DNA from 4 places in the Sphaerotilus montanus genome. Region 2 is predicted to be linked to each of the others. Evidence: predicted binding sites of a transcription regulator. Region 2 holds the regulator's gene; each other region holds the start of a gene.
The links. The regulator sigma-54, encoded in region 2, starts transcription at its own class of promoters, with help from an activator protein. The targets are predictions, from matches to a motif close to TGGCANGNAANCTGCTTT.
Positions count from the first base shown of each region.

Region 1: a site for sigma-54 is predicted at 2,476-2,493, ahead of BDD16_RS10935 (CmpA/NrtA family ABC transporter substrate-binding protein). Genes of this name have one in related genera too.
Region 3: a site for sigma-54 is predicted at 2,225-2,242, ahead of BDD16_RS14700 (GDP-L-fucose synthase family protein). Genes of this name have one in related genera too.
Region 4: a site for sigma-54 is predicted at 2,473-2,490, ahead of BDD16_RS11415 (pilin). Genes of this name have one in related genera too.

Region 1 is NZ_JACCFH010000001.1:2,423,957-2,428,164, reverse strand. It holds gene BDD16_RS10945 (ABC transporter ATP-binding protein) at 1-64, opposite strand, end outside; gene ntrB (nitrate ABC transporter permease) at 94-1,005, opposite strand; gene BDD16_RS10935 (CmpA/NrtA family ABC transporter substrate-binding protein) at 1,057-2,310, opposite strand; gene icmF (fused isobutyryl-CoA mutase/GTPase IcmF) at 2,703-4,208, shown strand, end outside.
Region 2 is NZ_JACCFH010000001.1:1,802,561-1,806,768, forward strand. It holds gene BDD16_RS08115 (thiol:disulfide interchange protein DsbA/DsbL) at 1-213, shown strand, start outside; gene lptA (lipopolysaccharide transport periplasmic protein LptA) at 349-957, shown strand; gene lptB (LPS export ABC transporter ATP-binding protein) at 954-1,706, shown strand; gene BDD16_RS08130 (RNA polymerase factor sigma-54) at 1,723-3,312, shown strand; gene BDD16_RS08135 (hypothetical protein) at 3,510-3,761, shown strand; gene BDD16_RS08140 (DUF4126 domain-containing protein) at 3,733-4,208, opposite strand, start outside.
Region 3 is NZ_JACCFH010000001.1:3,207,221-3,211,428, forward strand. It holds gene BDD16_RS14685 (O-antigen ligase family protein) at 1-401, opposite strand, end outside; gene BDD16_RS14690 (hypothetical protein) at 431-661, opposite strand; gene BDD16_RS14695 (glycosyltransferase WbuB) at 702-1,982, opposite strand; gene BDD16_RS14700 (GDP-L-fucose synthase family protein) at 2,400-3,338, shown strand; gene gmd (GDP-mannose 4,6-dehydratase) at 3,386-4,208, shown strand, end outside.
Region 4 is NZ_JACCFH010000001.1:2,523,121-2,527,328, forward strand. It holds gene BDD16_RS11400 (DUF3422 family protein) at 1-61, opposite strand, end outside; gene groES (co-chaperone GroES) at 244-534, shown strand; gene groL (chaperonin GroEL) at 574-2,226, shown strand; gene BDD16_RS11415 (pilin) at 2,526-3,014, shown strand; gene BDD16_RS11420 (PglL family O-oligosaccharyltransferase) at 3,133-4,208, shown strand, end outside.

The sequences.
Region 1 (4,208 bases), 620 kb from region 2:
ACATCCCGACGTTCTCGATGCGCAGAAAGCGCTGGCTGCGCTCGTCCAGGGAGGTGGTGCTCATGGTGCGGGTCCTCTCGAAGGCTCAGGGAGTCAGGAATAGTCGAAGCGGCGGGCGATGGCCACCAGCAGCGCTTCGAGCGCCACGCCCACGGCGCCGATGACGAAGATGGCGATCAGGATGTGTGCGACGTTGAGGTTGTTCCACTCGTCCCACAGCCAGAAACCGATGCCCTGCCCGCCCGTCAGCATCTCGGCCGCCACGATCACCAGCCACGCCGTGCCCACCGCCAGCCGCACGCCCGTCAGCATGTAGGGCAGCACGGCCGGGAACAGGATCTTGCGCAGGATCGTCAGTTCCGACAGGTTCAGCACACGGGCGACGTTGAGGTAGTCCTGCGGCACCTGCCGCACCCCCACCGCCGTGTTGATGACCATCGGCCAGATCGAGCAGATGAAGATGGTCCAGATCGCCGCCGGGTTGGCCGCCTTGAACACCATCAGGCCGATCGGCAGCCAGGCCAGCGGCGACACCGGGCGCAGCAGGCTGATGATCGGGTCGAGCATCTGGTTCAGGAAGTCGAAGCGGCCGATCATGAAGCCCAGCGGGATGCCCACCAGCGCCGCCAGACCGAAGCCCACGCCCACCCGCTGCAACGAGGACAGCACGTTCCAGCCGATGCCCTGGTCGTTCGGGCCGTTGACGTAGAACGGATCGGAGAACAGCTTGACCGCCGCGTGCCAGACCGGGACCGGGCCGGGCAGCTGCTTGTCGCCGCTGTGGGCCACCGCCTGCCAGACCAGCAGCAGCACGAGGAAGCCCAGCAGCGGTGCGGCGAAGCGCGCCATCGTCTTCAGACGCTGGGCCCGCGCCATGGCCGCCACCTGGGCCTTGAGCCGGGCCTGTGCGGCAACGTCGACCACGGGAGCCGGGGCCTCGGGCACGGCACGGACCGTGTCATCGGGGGCGACGCTGGCCGACAGGGGCAAGGTCATGGCGTTCATCGAAATCTCCTGAGGTGGGTGGGACATGGCGGTGGCCTCCAGGGCGCCCGCTCAGGCCGCCTTGATCTTGAAAGACGCGGCGTACTTGGCCGGATTCGAGCCGTCCCACACCACGCCATCACCCAGCTTGCTGGTGCGCATGTCGCTCTTGGGCACGCTGACCTTGAGTTGCGCGGCCGCTTCCTTGTAGAGCGCCGTCTGGTTGATCGCCTTGGCCACGCCGAGGTAGTCCGGGTCGCTCTTGAGCAGGCCCCAGCGCTTGTGCTGGGTCAGGAACCACATGCCGTCCGACAGGTAGGGGTAGTTCACCGCACCGTCGTTGAAGAACTTCATGTGGTTCGGATCGTCCCAGGTCTTGCCCATGCCGTTCTGGTAGCGGCCCAGGATGCGCTGGTTGATCGCGTCGACCGACGTGTTGACGTAGGACTTCTCGGCGATCGTCTCCGCCATCTTCATCTTGTTCTGCAGGCCGGCGTCGATCCAGCGGCTGGCGTCCAGCACCGCCATGATCATGGCGCGCGCCGTGTTCGGGTTCTTCTGGACAAACTCGGCGGTGCAGCCCAGGACCTTCTCGGGGTGGTCCTTCCAGATGTCCTGGGTCGTGGTCGCGGTCACGCCGATGCCGTCGATGATGGCGCGGTGGTTCCAGGGCTCGCCGACGCAGAACCCGTCCATGTTGCCCACGCGCATGTTGGCCACCATCTGCGGCGGCGGCACGGTGATGACCTTGGCGTCCGACATCGGGTTGATGCCGTTGGAGGCCAGCCAGTAGTACAGCCACATCGCGTGGGTGCCGGTCGGGAAGGTCTGCGCGAAGGTGTATTCACGCGGCTCGGCCTTCATGACCTTGGCCAGACCGGCGCCATCGACCGCGCCCTTGTCGGCCAGCTTCTTGGACAGCGTGATCGCCTGGCCGTTGTTGTTGAGGGTCATCAGCACGGCCATGTCCTTCTTCGGGCCGCTCACGCCGAGGTGGACACCGTAGACCAGACCGTAGAGCACGTGCGCCGCATCCAGCTCGCCATTGACCAGCTTGTCGCGCACGGCGGCCCAGGACGATTCCTTGGACGGAATGATCTTGATGCCGTACTTCTCGTCGAACTTCATCACCGAGGCCATCACGACCGAGGCGCAGTCGGTCAGCGGGATGAAGCCGATGCGGACTTCCTTCTTCTCGGGGGCGTCCGAGCCGGCGGCCCAGGCACCGCCGGGCAAGGCGACCGCGCTGCCTGCGGCCGTCACGGCGGCGGCACGCTGGAGGAAGTCGCGTCGAGACGGGTTGACAGGAAACAGGGGCGTCGTCATGTGCAGTTCTCCGGGCCCCGCGGGGGCCGATTCGGGCAAAAAAAAGCGGCGTCACGATCGTTGATCCGACCCCCCGGCTTGCACCGGAAGAATCGGGACGATCGGACGCCGTTGTCCAAAATGTCCCACCTAGTGAGCCCCCGTGGCCGGAGACTCGCAGAAGGTATTGCAGGGACCGTGCCAGCCTGTTTCTGCCCTGTACAACAGGTCTGGCGATGCTGCATCGCACCATCGGCACGCAGATCGGGCCGAAATGCACCGAAACAGGGCGGACCAGACACATCTCGATGCATGAAACGCCGAGATCCCGCGGGTTCCCCCCAACTGACGTTTACGTAAACGTCAATGGACAATCAGCGTCCACGTCCTGATGCCCCGAACGGAGTCCCCTGATGACCGACCTGTCCGCCGACCACAAGGCCCTTGCCAGCTACCGCCCGACGAACAAGGTGCGTTTCGTCACCGCCGCGAGCCTGTTCGACGGCCACGACGCCGCCATCAACATCATGCGGCGCATCCTGCAGGGCATGGGCACCGAGGTGATCCACCTGGGCCACAACCGCTCGGTCGATGAAGTGGTCACCGCCGCATTGCAGGAAGACGTGCAGGGGATCGCGGTCAGCTCCTACCAGGGCGGCCATGTCGAGTACTTCAAGTACATGGTCGAGCTGCTCAAGGCGCGCGGCGGCGCGCACATCCAGGTCTTCGGCGGCGGCGGCGGCGTGATCGTGCCGGCCGAGATCCGCGACCTGAGCAGCCACGGCGTGCGCATCTTCAGCCCCGAGGACGGCCAGCGCATGGGGCTTGCCGGGATGATCGGCGAGATGGTGATGCGCTGCGACCAGGATCTGTCGAGTTACGCGCCGACCGACCTCGCCGCGCTGCAGGGCCACACCGAAGCCGCCTGGCGCGCGCTGGCGCAGCTCATCACCGCGCTGGAAAACGGCAAGGCGGACGCGGGCGTGGTCGCCGCCGTGCATGAAGCGGCGAAGGCAAGCAAGACCCCCGTGCTCGGCATCACCGGCACCGGCGGCGCCGGCAAGTCCAGCCTCACCGACGAGCTGATCCGCCGCTTCCGCCTCGACCAGGACGACGCGCTGCGCATCGCCGTCATCAGCATCGACCCGTCGCGGCGCAAGAGCGGCGGCGCCCTGCTCGGCGACCGCATCCGCATGAACGCCACCGGCCCGTGGTCGAACGGCCAGCGCGTCTACGTGCGCAGCCTCGCCACGCGCGACACCGGCTCGGAAGTCTCGGCCGCGCTGCCCGAGGTGCTGGCCGCCGCGAAGGTCGCCGGCTTCGACCTGGTCATCGTGGAGACCTCCGGCATCGGCCAGGGTGACGCGGCGATCGTGCCCTTCGTCGACGTGCCGATGTACGTGATGACGCCCGAGTTCGGCGCTGCCAGCCAACTGGAGAAGATCGACATGCTCGACTTCGCCGAGTTCGTCGCCATCAACAAGTTCGACCGCAAGGGCTCGGCGGATGCGCTGCGCGATGTCGCCAAGCAGGTGCAGCGCAACCGCGAAGCCTTCACCGTGATGCCCGACCAGATGCCGGTGTTCGGCACGATGGCCAGCCGCTTCAACGACGACGGCGTGACGGCGCTCTACCAGGCGCTCAAGGTCCGCCTCGGTGCGCTAGGCCTGCAGCTTGCCGAAGGCCGCCTGCCGCTGGTCAATACCCGCCACAGCACGCACCAGACGCCCATCGTCCCGGCCGCCCGCACCCGCTACCTCGCCGAGATCGCCGACACCGTGCGCGGCTACAAGGCCCGGGTCCGCCAGCAGGCCACGCTTGCCCGCGAGATCCAGCAGCTGCGCGCCAGCGCCTTGATGTTCAAGCAGTCCAATCCGGCCAAGAACCGCGGTGTCGAGGCCCTGACGGAACTGGCCGAG
Region 2 (4,208 bases):
TACAACTCCTTCGGCATGCAGAGCAAGGTCCGCCAGAGCAAGCTGCTCTCCGAGGCCTACAAGATCGATGGCGTGCCGGCGCTCGGCATCCATGGCCGTTATTACACCTCCCCTTCGCTCGCTGGCGGTGACAACACGCCCGAGCTCGAAGGACAGGTCCGCGCACTGGCGCTGACGGACCAGCTCATCGCCCGCTCGCGCAAAGGCGTCTGATCGCGCCTGAAGAATTCCCCGCACCGCGCCATGCCCCGGGCCCGCGACAGAAGATGTCGCGGGCCCGGTCGCTTCTGGCTAGAATCAATGCAATTTCCATGCCTTGACCCCAGGGCTTTCCGGGGACCGTGTTCCATGCTGCCTGCCGTTTCCGTGCTGTTGTCCCGACATTCCGCCCTGCTGCTGGCTGCCCTGCTGGCGGTGTCCGGCCTGCCGGTGCGTGCGGAGAAGGCCGACAGCGAGCAGGCGCTTGCGTTTGACGCGGGGCGCATGGTGCTGGACGGCAAGCGCAAGATCCGCACGCTCAGTGGCGGCGTCGAGATCACCCGCGGCACGCTGGTGCTCAAGGCTGCGCAGATCGAGCTGAGGGAAACCGCCCAGGGCCAGTTCGCCACGGCGACCGGTGCCGACGGCCAGCTCGCCACCTTCCGCCAGAAGCGCGAAGGGCTGGACGAGGTCGTCGAAGGCCAGGCCCGGCGCATCGAGTACGACACCGTCACCGAGACCGTGCGCTTCATCGACCAGGCGCAGGTGCGGGTGCTGCGCGGCGGGGCGCCGGCGGACCAGGTCACCGGCCAGACCATCGTCTACAACCATGCCCGCGACGTGTTCGAGGTGCAGGGCGGTGGTGCGGCTGGCGCGGCCGCGACGGCAGCGGGTGGCGGGCGCGTCAAGGGCGTGGTGACGCCGCGCAAGTCCGCCAGTCCGGCGCCCGAGGCCGCCAGCCCGGAGGTTCCGCGTTGACCGACACCCGCAGTTGCCTGGAGGCCGAGGGCCTGCAGAAGCGCTACGGCGCCCGGCTGGTCGTCAAGGACGTCCACCTCTCGGTGCGCAGCGGCGAGGTGGTCGGTCTGCTCGGTCCGAACGGCGCGGGCAAGACCACCAGCTTCTACATGCTGGTCGGGCTGGTGCGGGCCGACGCGGGCAGCATCCGCATCGATGGCGCCGAGGTGCAGCGCCTGCCGATCCACCAGCGGGCGCGGCTCGGGCTGTCCTACCTGCCGCAGGAGGCCTCGATCTTCCGGCGTCTCACGGTCGAGGAGAACATCCGCGCCGTGCTGGAGCTGCAGCACGACGAGAACGGCCGCCCGCTCGGCACCGCACGCATCGAGTCGCTGCTGGACGGCCTGCTCCACGACCTGTCGATCGATCGGCTGCGCGCCAGCCCCGCCCCTGCCCTCTCGGGCGGCGAGCGCCGGCGGGTGGAGATCGCCCGGGCGCTGGCCACGCAGCCGCGTTTCATCCTGCTGGACGAGCCCTTTGCCGGGGTTGATCCGATTGCGGTGATCGAGATCCAGCGCATCATCGGTTTCCTGAAGGCGCGCGGCATCGGCGTGCTGATCACCGACCACAACGTGCGCGAGACGCTGGGCATCTGCGACCGCGCCTACATCATCAGCGAGGGCCGTGTGCTGGCCGAAGGGACGCCGGCGGCCATCGTCGACAACCCGGACGTGCGCAAGGTCTACCTCGGCGAACATTTCCGCATGTGATTTTGGTCCCCATCCCATGAAACCTTCCCTGCAGGTCCGCCTCTCGCAGCACCTGGCGCTGACGCCACAACTGCAGCAATCGATCCGGTTGCTGCAGCTCTCGACGCTGGAGCTGCACCAGGAAGTCGAGCAGATGCTCGAAGCGAATCCGTTCCTGGAAGTCGACGAAGAGGGGGTCGCCCAGGACCGGCCCATGGCCGACACCACCCTGGCCCCGCCCGAGCGCAGCCCCGGGGCCACCGACGACTGGGATGGCGGCGACACCCCGGCCGCGGCGACCAGCCCGGCGTCCGAGGCCGAAACGCCCGGCGTGGACCAGCTGGACTTCAACAGCAGCGCCAGCGACAGCAACGACTGGGACTCCGGCAGCGAGCGCGAGGACTACGACAGCCTCTCCGACGTGTCCGGCGCGCGCAGCAACGCCGTCGAGGACGAGGACGGTGACTGGAGCGAGCGCTCCAGCCTCACCGAAAGCCTCAACGACCACCTGCGCGGCCAGCTGCTCGGCATGCGGCTGGCGGGCGAGGACATGCTGCTGGTCGAGGCCCTGATCGACTCGCTCAACGAGGACGGCTACCTGGCCGACCCGCTGGAGGACATCGCCGAGCGGCTGGCCATCGAGCTGTCGATCGGCGACACGCCTGGCGACGAGGAAGCCGCCACGCTGCGCGAGGAGCTGATCGACCAGCTGCGCTGCGCGCTGGGCTGGCTGCAGAACCTGGAGCCCTGCGGCGTCGGCGCCCGCGACCTGGGCGAATGCCTGGTGCTGCAGCTGCGCGAGTGCGACCGCACCGAGGCGCAGCGCGTGGCCATCCTGATCTGCCAGGGCCATCTGGAGCTGCTCGCCCGGCGCGACATGAAGAAGCTCATGGCCGCCACTGGCGCCGACGAGGACGACATCCGCGACGCGCAGACGCTCATCCTGACGCTGGAGCCCAAGCCCGGCCGTCGCTTTGCCCGCGCCGAGGCCAACATCGTCGTGCCGGACGTGATCGTGCAGAAGGCGGGCCGCGGCTGGCGTGTCGTGCTCAACCCGGACGTGATGCCCAAGCTGCGCATCAACGACCTCTACGCCCAGGTCCTGCGCCAGCACCGCAGCCAGCGCACCGGCGACGAGGGCGGCGCGACGCTGGCGGTGCGGTTGCAGGAGGCGCGCTGGTTCGTCAAGAACATCCTGCAGCGCTTCGACACCATCCAGCGGGTCTCGCAGGCCATTGTCGAGCGCCAGAAGGGCTTCTTCACCCACGGCGAGATCGCGATGAAGCCGCTGGTGCTGCGCGAGATCGCCGACGAGCTGGGTCTGCACGAGTCCACCATCTCGCGCGTGACCACCGCCAAGTACATGAACACGCCCTTTGGCACCTTCGAGCTGAAGTATTTCTTCGGGTCGTCGCTGAACACCGAGGCGGGCGGCAATGCGTCGAGCACGGCGGTGCGGGCGCTGATCAAGCAGTTCGTGGCCGCCGAGGACCAGAAGAAGCCGCTCTCCGACAGCCAGCTCAGCACGATGCTGGAGGAGCAAGGCATCCAGGTCGCGCGCCGCACGGTGGCCAAGTACCGCGAGGCGCTCAAGATCGCGCCGGCCAATCTGCGCAAGGCGATCTGAACAACCGGGTTGCCGCGGTCGCACCATTTCGGGGCAGCCTGCGGCGGTGCCGCGCATGGCTGCGGGCGCGGCCCGGTAGTTACCCCGACAGGCCTTGGTGCGCGGTCATGGCGGGGCGCTCCGATGGCGTGATCGAATTTGCAATCTGGCCGGCACGGCCCGTGCAATGGACTGGGGGTGAACCCAGGAGACCCGCCATGCACGACCCAGTCCGCCACCAGATCGCCAGCCGTATCCACGATCTGCTCATGCACGAGATGGGCGAGGATGTGGACATCAACCTGATGCTCGGCCCGCCCGAATACGCCCGCGCGGTGCTCAGCCTGTGCCGGGCCTGCGGCAGCGCGGAACTGGGCCGGCTCGCCGAGCAGTTCCTGATGACCCAGACGCCGCTGCCACCGCTGCGGGCGGCGGCGGCCATCAGTCCAGCGCTGTCGACGCGCCGCTGAAGCGCTGCACCAGCCCCCGCAGCAGCGCCCGCACGTGGCGCAGCAGCCAGAAGGTCAGCCCCAGCATCACCACCACGGCCACGCCGAGCCCGACCGCGGCCCACAGGGGCTGGACCCACGACAGCCACAGCATCGCCGGCACCGCAGCGTCCCCGGCGAGTGACAGTCCCCAGTTGCTGAACGGTTCGGGCGAGGTGTTGACCGCCGCCCGTGTCGTCGTCTTGGCCACATGGGCGGTGGCCGCCAGCGAGCCGCCGAGCACGGCCGCGGCCATCGACCAGCTGCCCTCGTCGCCACCGAAGACCGCCGCCGCCAGCGCTGCACCCGCCGGGATGCGCACGAAGGTGTGCAGCAGGTCCCAGAAGGAGTCGAAGCCGGGGATCTTGTCGGCGAAGAACTCGGCCGACAGCATCAGCCCGCTCGCGCCCAGCACCACCGGCTGCTGCA
Region 3 (4,208 bases), 1.4 Mb from region 2:
GCGAGCAGCGCCATGCGCCGCCGATCGGACGTCACCAGCAACTGCACCAGCCAGAAGGCGCCGACATAGCCGATGCAGCGCAGGGCGTAGATCCGTGTCTCGTGCGCATCTTCGGTGTAGCCGAAGCGGGTCAGCTGCAGGCTGGTCCACGCGGTGAGCAGCACCAGCAGGGCCAGCACGAGGTGCCCGCCCCAGCTGGTGCGGGGTGCGTCGGCCCGTGCGGTGCTTGCGTTCAGCCGCAACAGCCCGCCCGCGGCCAGCAGCAGCCACACGATGGCGGCGAACAGCGCCACCGCCCACTGGCGGTTGCTGGCCAGCGGCAACGGCAGCCACACCAGCGCGACCATGAAAAAGCCCAGCAGACCGCGTTCGGCCTGCTGGGCCCATGAGAACTTCTTCAAGGAAGCTCCTGTGTGTCAGCCAATCTGCATCAGCACGGGGTGATGCCGGGGCCGCCGCGCTTGCACGGCGGGACTACCACCACCGGCCGGGGCGGCACCATCGGGCGAGCCGGGCGCACGACGGTCGGCGTGCCACGGCCACCGCTGATGGTCGGTGCGCGCTGTGCGCTGGCGTCCATCGCGGGCAGCGACAGAACCGCCATCGTCGCTGCTGCCATGAGTGCTTTCAGCGATCCCTGAATCTTGAACTGAGAAGACATGCTTCCGCTCCTTAAATTGAAATAAACAACTGAAGTGAAATTATCCACTCCTACCAGAAGTTTGAGTGGTTTCCAAGGGAAGCTCAACCCCCGCAATCGTGTGGTCCGTACACGCTTGCAGGCACATGTTGAGCCGGCCCAGCACCACGGAACGAACCAGGTGCTTTCTCGCGTACTCGTTGGCCTTGGCGCCCAGTTCTGCCCGCAGGCGTGGCTGTTCTGCCAGATCGACCAGCGCTTGCGCCAGACTCTTTGCGTCACCGGGCGGCACGACGCGGCCGCACTCCATGACGACGTGTGCAAGTTCGGTACCGGCCTCTGCCGTGGTCACGACCGGGCGCCCGCTGCCCAGCATGCCGGACAGCTTCGAGGGCATCACCAGATCCGCCGCCCCCGGGTTCTGGGGCAGCAGGTGGATGTCGGCCATGTGCAGCAGCTCGGCCAGCCGCTCCGCCGGCTGCAGCGGCAGCATGCGCACGTTCGCCAGACCTTCGCAGGCGGCTTCCAGTTGCGGCTTCATCACGCCGTCACCGCAGATCACCACCACCAGCTGCGGGTGGTCCGTGATCAGCCGTGCGGCCTCCGGCAGCAGGTCCAGACCCTGCTTGCCCCCCAGCGTGCCCGAAAACAGGGCGACCACGGCGTCCGCCGGAATGCCCAGCTCTTCCCGGTAGCGGCTCTGGCCGACAAAGTCATCGACCGCCTGGTCACCGACCCAGTTCGGCAGGAAGACCAGCCGCTCCTGGCCCACGCCCTTGGCCTTCGTGCGGTCCAGCATGCGCCACGAGATGGTCGAGACGCGGTCGAAGCGCTTCAGCAGCCAGCGCTCGATGCCCGTCACCACCTTGCGCACCAGGCCGGTGTCGTTGATCAGGCCCAGCTCGAAGGCGGCGTCCACCTCGAAGTCCTGCACGTGCAGCCAGGCGCGTGCGCCAGACAGGCGCGCCGTCAGCCAGCCGCCGGGCGCGGAGGTCAGTGCCGGTGCCACCACCATCACCACCTGAGGGCGCCAGAACAGTTGCATCGCCAACACAGGCAGCGCCGCAATTGAAAAACTCAGTAAGTGAACGATGCGCTTGAGGCCGGACGGCGCGGCCGGCACCCACAGCGGAACGCGCCACACATCGACACCGCTCCAGGCATGGCGTGCATAGCGGTTGGCCCAGCCGTCGCTGATGCGCCAGTCGGGGTAGTACGGCGGGGCGGCGACCACGCGGACCTGATGTCCCATCGCCACCAAGCCGGCGGCCATGTCCCCAGAGTACTTGCCGATGCCAGTCGGCTCTGGGTGAAAGTTGATCCCATGGATCAGAATCCGCATCGCTGCTGTTCTCCCGCGGTGTTGTTGTGTGCCGGGGTGGACCGAGCAAGATCTGCGCCCGATGTCGCACCCAAACGACGCCGCAGTTTAGTACACCACTTTGTCCCTTCATGGGTCAGAACACACGCCGCACCGTGAACACGGGTGATTACTCATTGACCGTGAGAAAAACGACTCGTTTCCAGTTCTTATCCCGAAGCGCGCGCTGGACACCGGTGATCCGGATCCGATCTACTAAGATCCGGCACGCAATCTGCTCCCGCTGTGCGCCATCCCTGCAGCACCGCCCTCCGGGCGAAGATCCGACAGATCTTGTCGTCAGGTGGCTTGCGCGGTCGATCGCAAAAGTTACTTCTTGAATCACTTTTGAGTGCGTGCCGGTGTCCAGAGGCACGGACGCATCCACCCGCATCTCCAATGAACACTATCGACTTGCACTCCAAGATCTTCGTGACCGGACACCGTGGCATGGTCGGCAGCGCGCTGGTGCGCCGCCTGCAGGCCGGCGGCTACACCCAGGTCATCACCCGCAGCCGCGCGGAGCTGGATCTGCTGGACCAGCGCGCGGTGTTGTCGTTCCTGGAGCAGGAACGGCCCGACTACCTCTTCATCGCCGCAGCCAAGGTCGGGGGCATCAACGCCAACAACCTCTACCGCGCCGACTTCCTCTATCAGAACCTGCTGATCGAGGCCAACCTGATCCACGGCGCCCACCTCGCCGGTGTGCAGCGCCTGATGTTCCTGGGCTCCAGCTGCATCTACCCGCGCGACTGCCCGCAGCCGATCCGGGAAGACTACCTGCTCACCGGCCCGCTGGAGCCGACCAACGAGCCATATGCCATCGCCAAGATCGCTGGCATCAAGCTCGCCGAGGCCTACAACCACCAGTACGGCCGCCAGTACGTGAGCGCCATGCCCACCAACCTCTACGGCCCGAACGACAACTACGACCTCGCCAACAGCCACGTGCTGCCCGCACTGATGCGCAAGGCGCACGAGGCCAAGCTGCGCGGTGACGATGAATACGTCGTCTGGGGCAGCGGCACCCCCATGCGCGAGTTCCTGTACGTGGACGATCTGGCCGACGCCTGCGTCCACCTGATGGAGCGTGGCTACGACGGCCCGCTGGTCAACATCGGTACGGGCACCGACGTCACCATCCGCGAGCTGGCCGAGACCGTCATGGACGTGGTCGGCTTCCGCGGGCGCATCACCTTCGACGCCACCAAGCCGGATGGCACCCCCCGCAAGCTGCTCGACGTCAGCCGCCTGGCGGGCCTGGGCTGGACGGCCAGGACCGGTCTGCGCGACGGTATCCGCCTTGCTTACGAGTCAGCGCCGTTTCACAACGCCTGATCCATCTCTCCATTCCACTCAAATTTTTCAACGGAAGTAACGAAGCTATGTCGACGAACAAGAAGGTTGCCCTGATCTCGGGCGTGACGGGCCAGGACGGCGCGTATCTGGCGGAACTGCTCCTGAAGAAGGGCTACGAGGTCCACGGCATCAAGCGCCGCAGCAGCCTGTTCAACACCGACCGCATCGACCACCTGTACCAGGATCCGCACGTCGACAACCGCCAGTTCACGCTCCACTACGGCGACCTGACCGATTCCACCAGCCTGGTGCGCATCATCCAGCAGGTGCAGCCCGACGAGATCTACAACCTGGCCGCCATGAGCCACGTGGCCGTCTCCTTCGAGACGCCGGAATACACCGCCAACGCCGACGGCATCGGCACCCTGCGCATCCTGGAAGCCATCCGCATCCTGGGCCTGGAAAAGAAGACCCGCTTCTACCAGGCCAGCACCTCCGAGCTGTATGGCCTGGTGCAGGAAATCCCGCAGAAGGAAACCACGCCCTTCTACCCGCGCAGCCCGTATGCCGTGGCCAAGATGTACGCCTACTGGATCACGGTGAACTACCGCGAGGCCTATGGCATGTACGCCTGCAACGGCATCCTGTTCAACCACGAAAGCCCGCTGCGCGGCGAAACCTTCGTGACTCGCAAGATCACCCGCGCCATCGCCCGTATTTCGCTGGGCCTGCAGGACTGCCTGTACCTCGGCAACATGAGCGCGCTGCGCGACTGGGGCCACGCCCGTGACTATGTCGAGATGCAGTGGATGATGCTGCAGCAGGACACGGCCGAAGACTTTGTCATCGCCACCGGCGTGCAATACAGCGTGCGGCAGTTTGTCGAGCGCGCGGCGGCTGAACTGGGCG
Region 4 (4,208 bases), 720 kb from region 2:
GGATTGCGCGGAGATCATCGTCCGGGGGCAGGGCGGTTCGGGCGTCGGGCAGGGTGTTCATGGGCATGTCGGGCGGGGAGCACGGAGAGGCAGGCCGGGAGCAGCCCCAGAAGATTAGCGGTTTCTCTGCGGGGCTCCTCTTGAAAGCGCCGGGAGCGTTCCTATAATCAGTCCTGTTAGCACTCGCCACCGGTGAGTGCTAGTGACCCACCCACTGAATTCGTTCTGTATCTAGGAGATGCAATGAAACTTCGTCCTCTGCACGACCGCGTCATCGTCAAGCGTCTGGAACAAGAAACCAAGACCGCCTCGGGCATCGTGATCCCCGACAACGCCGCAGAGAAGCCCGACCAGGGTGAAGTGCTGGCCGTCGGCCCGGGCAAGCGCAACGACAAGGGCGACTTCATCGCCCTGAACGTTGCCGTGGGCGATCGCGTCCTGTTCGGCAAGTACAGCGGCCAGTCGGTCAAGGTTGATGGCGACGAACTGCTCGTGATGCGCGAAGAAGACCTCTTCGCCGTCGTCGGCAAGTAATCCCGTCCCTTCATTCATTCAAGATTCCGGAGTCAGAACATGGCAGCTAAAGACGTTATTTTTGGTGCAGACGCCCGTCACCGCATGGTTGAAGGCGTGAACATCCTGGCCAACGCGGTCAAGGTCACGCTGGGCCCGAAGGGACGCAACGTCGTTCTGGAGCGCTCGTTCGGCGCCCCGACCGTGACCAAGGACGGTGTCTCGGTCGCCAAGGAAGTCGAACTGAAGGACAAGCTGCAGAACATGGGCGCGCAGATGGTCAAGGAAGTCGCTTCCAAGACCTCCGACAACGCCGGTGACGGCACCACCACCGCCACCGTGCTGGCGCAAGCCATCGTGCGCGAAGGCATGAAGTACGTGGCCGCCGGCATGAACCCGATGGACCTGAAGCGCGGCATCGACAAGGCGGTCACCGCCCTGGTTGCCCAGCTGAAGGCCGCTTCGAAGGCCACGACGACCACCAAGGAAATCAGCCAGGTCGGCTCGATCTCCGCCAACAGCGATTCGTCGATCGGCGAGATCATCGCCAAGGCGATGGACAAGGTCGGCAAGGAAGGCGTCATCACCGTCGAAGACGGCAAGTCGCTGGACAACGAACTCGACATCGTCGAGGGCATGCAGTTCGACCGCGGCTACCTGTCGCCGTACTTCATCAACAACCCGGAAAAGCAGTCGGCGATCCTGGACAACCCCTTCGTGCTGCTGTACGACAAGAAGGTGTCCAACATCCGTGACCTGCTGCCGACGCTGGAGCAAGTCGCCAAGGCTGGTCGCCCGCTGCTGATCGTCGCTGAAGACGTGGACGGCGAAGCGCTGGCCACGCTGGTGGTGAACACCATCCGCGGCATCCTGAAGGTCGTGGCTGTCAAGGCTCCGGGCTTCGGCGACCGCCGCAAGGCCATGCTGGAAGACATCGCCATCCTGACGGGCGGCAAGGTCATCGCCGAAGAAGTCGGCATGTCGCTGGACAAGGTCACGCTGGCCGATCTGGGCCAGGCCAAGCGCGTCGAAGTGGGCAAGGAAAACACCATCATCATCGATGGCGCCGGTACCGCCGACATCATCGAAGCGCGCGTCAAGCAGATCCGCATCCAGATCGAAGAAGCGTCGAGCGACTACGACCGCGAGAAGCTGCAAGAGCGCGTGGCCAAGCTGGCCGGCGGTGTGGCCGTCATCAAGGTCGGTGCTGCCACCGAAGTCGAGATGAAGGAAAAGAAGGCCCGTGTCGAAGACGCGCTGCACGCGACCCGTGCCGCCGTCGAAGAAGGCATCGTGGCTGGCGGCGGCGTGGCCCTGCTGCGTGCGCGTCAGGCTGCTGGCGTCATCGCCGGTGACAACGCGGACCAGGACGCCGGCATCAAGCTGGTCCTGAAGGCCATCGAAGCCCCGCTGCGCGAAATCGTGGCCAACGCCGGTGGCGAGCCGAGCGTGGTCGTGAACGCCATCCTGGCTGGTTCGGGCAACTACGGCTTCAACGCCGCCAACGACACCTATGGCGACATGATCGACATGGGCATCCTGGACCCGACGAAGGTCACCCGCACCGCGCTGCAGAACGCCGCGTCGGTCGCATCGCTGATGCTGACCACCGAGTGCATGATCGCTGAAGCACCGAAGGACGAGTCCGGTGCTGGCGGCATGGGCGGCGGCGGCATGGGCGGCATGGGCGACATGGGCGGCATGGGCATGTAATGTCCGCTGCCTGAGCAACGCTCAGCGCACAAGCGAAAAGGGCCGCAGCGATGCGGCCCTTTTTTTGTCTGGTCTGGTTCGGTCTGTCGAAGGGCTGGTTACCCCCGCAAACAAGGGTGACGTGTCCTGTTCAGCGCACCTGCAAAGTGACATTTTTTGGCAGTGACCGGCTTGCCAAGCACCGATTCCTGTCGTTCCAACCGGGCAGCAGCGGGCGATTCAGGGCGTTTCTGCGTGATTCCAGGCTGGCACGGCCCCTGCACTGCAGAAATATCTCCACCCCCATTGCAGGAAGCAACATGAAGCGAGTTCAACAAGGTTTCACGCTGATCGAACTGATGATCGTCGTGGCGATCATCGGCATCCTGGCCGCCGTCGCGCTGCCGGCGTATCAGGACTACACGGTCCGGGCCAAGGTTTCAGAAGTTGTGCTGGCTGCTTCGTCGTGCCGTACAAGCATTACCGAGGCGGTCCAGTCATCAAACGTCGCAGATGTGTCCGCTGTGCTGCCAACGAGCTGTAGCGTGACCGCTACCAAGTTCGTGACAAGCGTGGCGGTCGATGCGAACGGTGTCGTCACCGTTGTTGCTAACCACAGCAATCTCAATCAGTTGACTTCGACGACGAACGCGCTGACGCTGGTCCCGATCCAGAGCAGCACGACCGCCCTGGTCGGTACAGCTGATGGTGGCAAGACGATCGCTGGCTGGCGCTGTGGTCTGGCTGCTGACGGCACCACGATCCCGGGCAAGTATCTGCCGGCATCCTGCCGCGGCGTCTATCCGTGATGCAATTTGCCTGAGCTAGGCTTGGGCTCTTGTCCACGGTTTGAAATCGCAAATGCGCCTCCGGGCGCATTTGTCGTTTCAGGGTTCCGGACGGTGGCCTCGCTATGATCAGCCACTCATGACCTCGCCCGATCACCCCCCCGTCTCCTTTCTGCCACTGGCCCTGCTGGCGGTGGCGCTTCCTTTCCTGATCGCCGGCAGCATGCCGCCCACCTCGACCTACTTCAACCAGGTCGTGGCCTTCGGTGGCTGCGGGGTCTGGTTGCTGGTCTGGGCATTGACCGCGCGGCCCAGCCTCTCGTCACAGCCGTCCTCGGGGGCGACGAAGCTGCTGCTGGTCGCCGGTGCGCTGCTGGTCGCGGCCATCCTCACGTCCAGCACGCCGTGGGGCCAGCGCCTGGCGCCGCTGGCGTGCCTGGTGCTGGCCGGTGCGCTGGTGCATGCCACGGCCGCCGCCACCCGCGCCGGTCGCATCGACGACTGGGTCACCCCGCTGATGACGGCGCTGCTGGTGGCCGGGCTGCTGAGTGTCGTGGTCGGCGTGGTGCAGGTGTTTCGCCCCGAACTCGCCGATGGCCGCCTGATCTCCTTCCCCACCATCGCCGGCCGCGCCATCGGCAACATGCGCCAGCCGAACCAGCTCTCCACGCTGTTGCTGTGGGCGGCAGCGGCCGCCGTCTGGCTCGGTGTGCGCGAGCGCCAGCCCCTGGCCGTGCTGGCGGCCGTGCTGAGCGTGCTGGTCTTCAGCGTGGCGCTGACGGCCTCCCGCACCGGGCTGGTCGGCGTGGTGCTGCTGGCGCTCTGGGGCGCGGTCGACCGGCGGCTGCCGTCCCCGGTGCGCTGGCTGCTGCTGGCCATGCTGCCGCTGTACGCGCTGAGCTGGTGGGGGCTGGAGCAGTGGCTCTCGGCGCACGGCGTGATGTTCTACGGCGAGGACCAGCTCAAGAAGACGCTGCACGGCGACCCGAGCAGCTCGCGCGGCAAGATCTGGTCCAACACCTGGGACATGGTCCGCACCCATCCGTGGACGGGTGTCGGGTTCGGGGCCTACAACTTCATCTGGTCGATGACCCCGTTCCCGGGCCGGCCGGTCGCTTTCTACGACCACTCGCACAACGCCGTGCTGCAACTGGCGGTCGAGTCGGGGGTGCCGATGGCCGTGGCGATCCTTGGCTGCGTGCTCGTGGCGCTGTG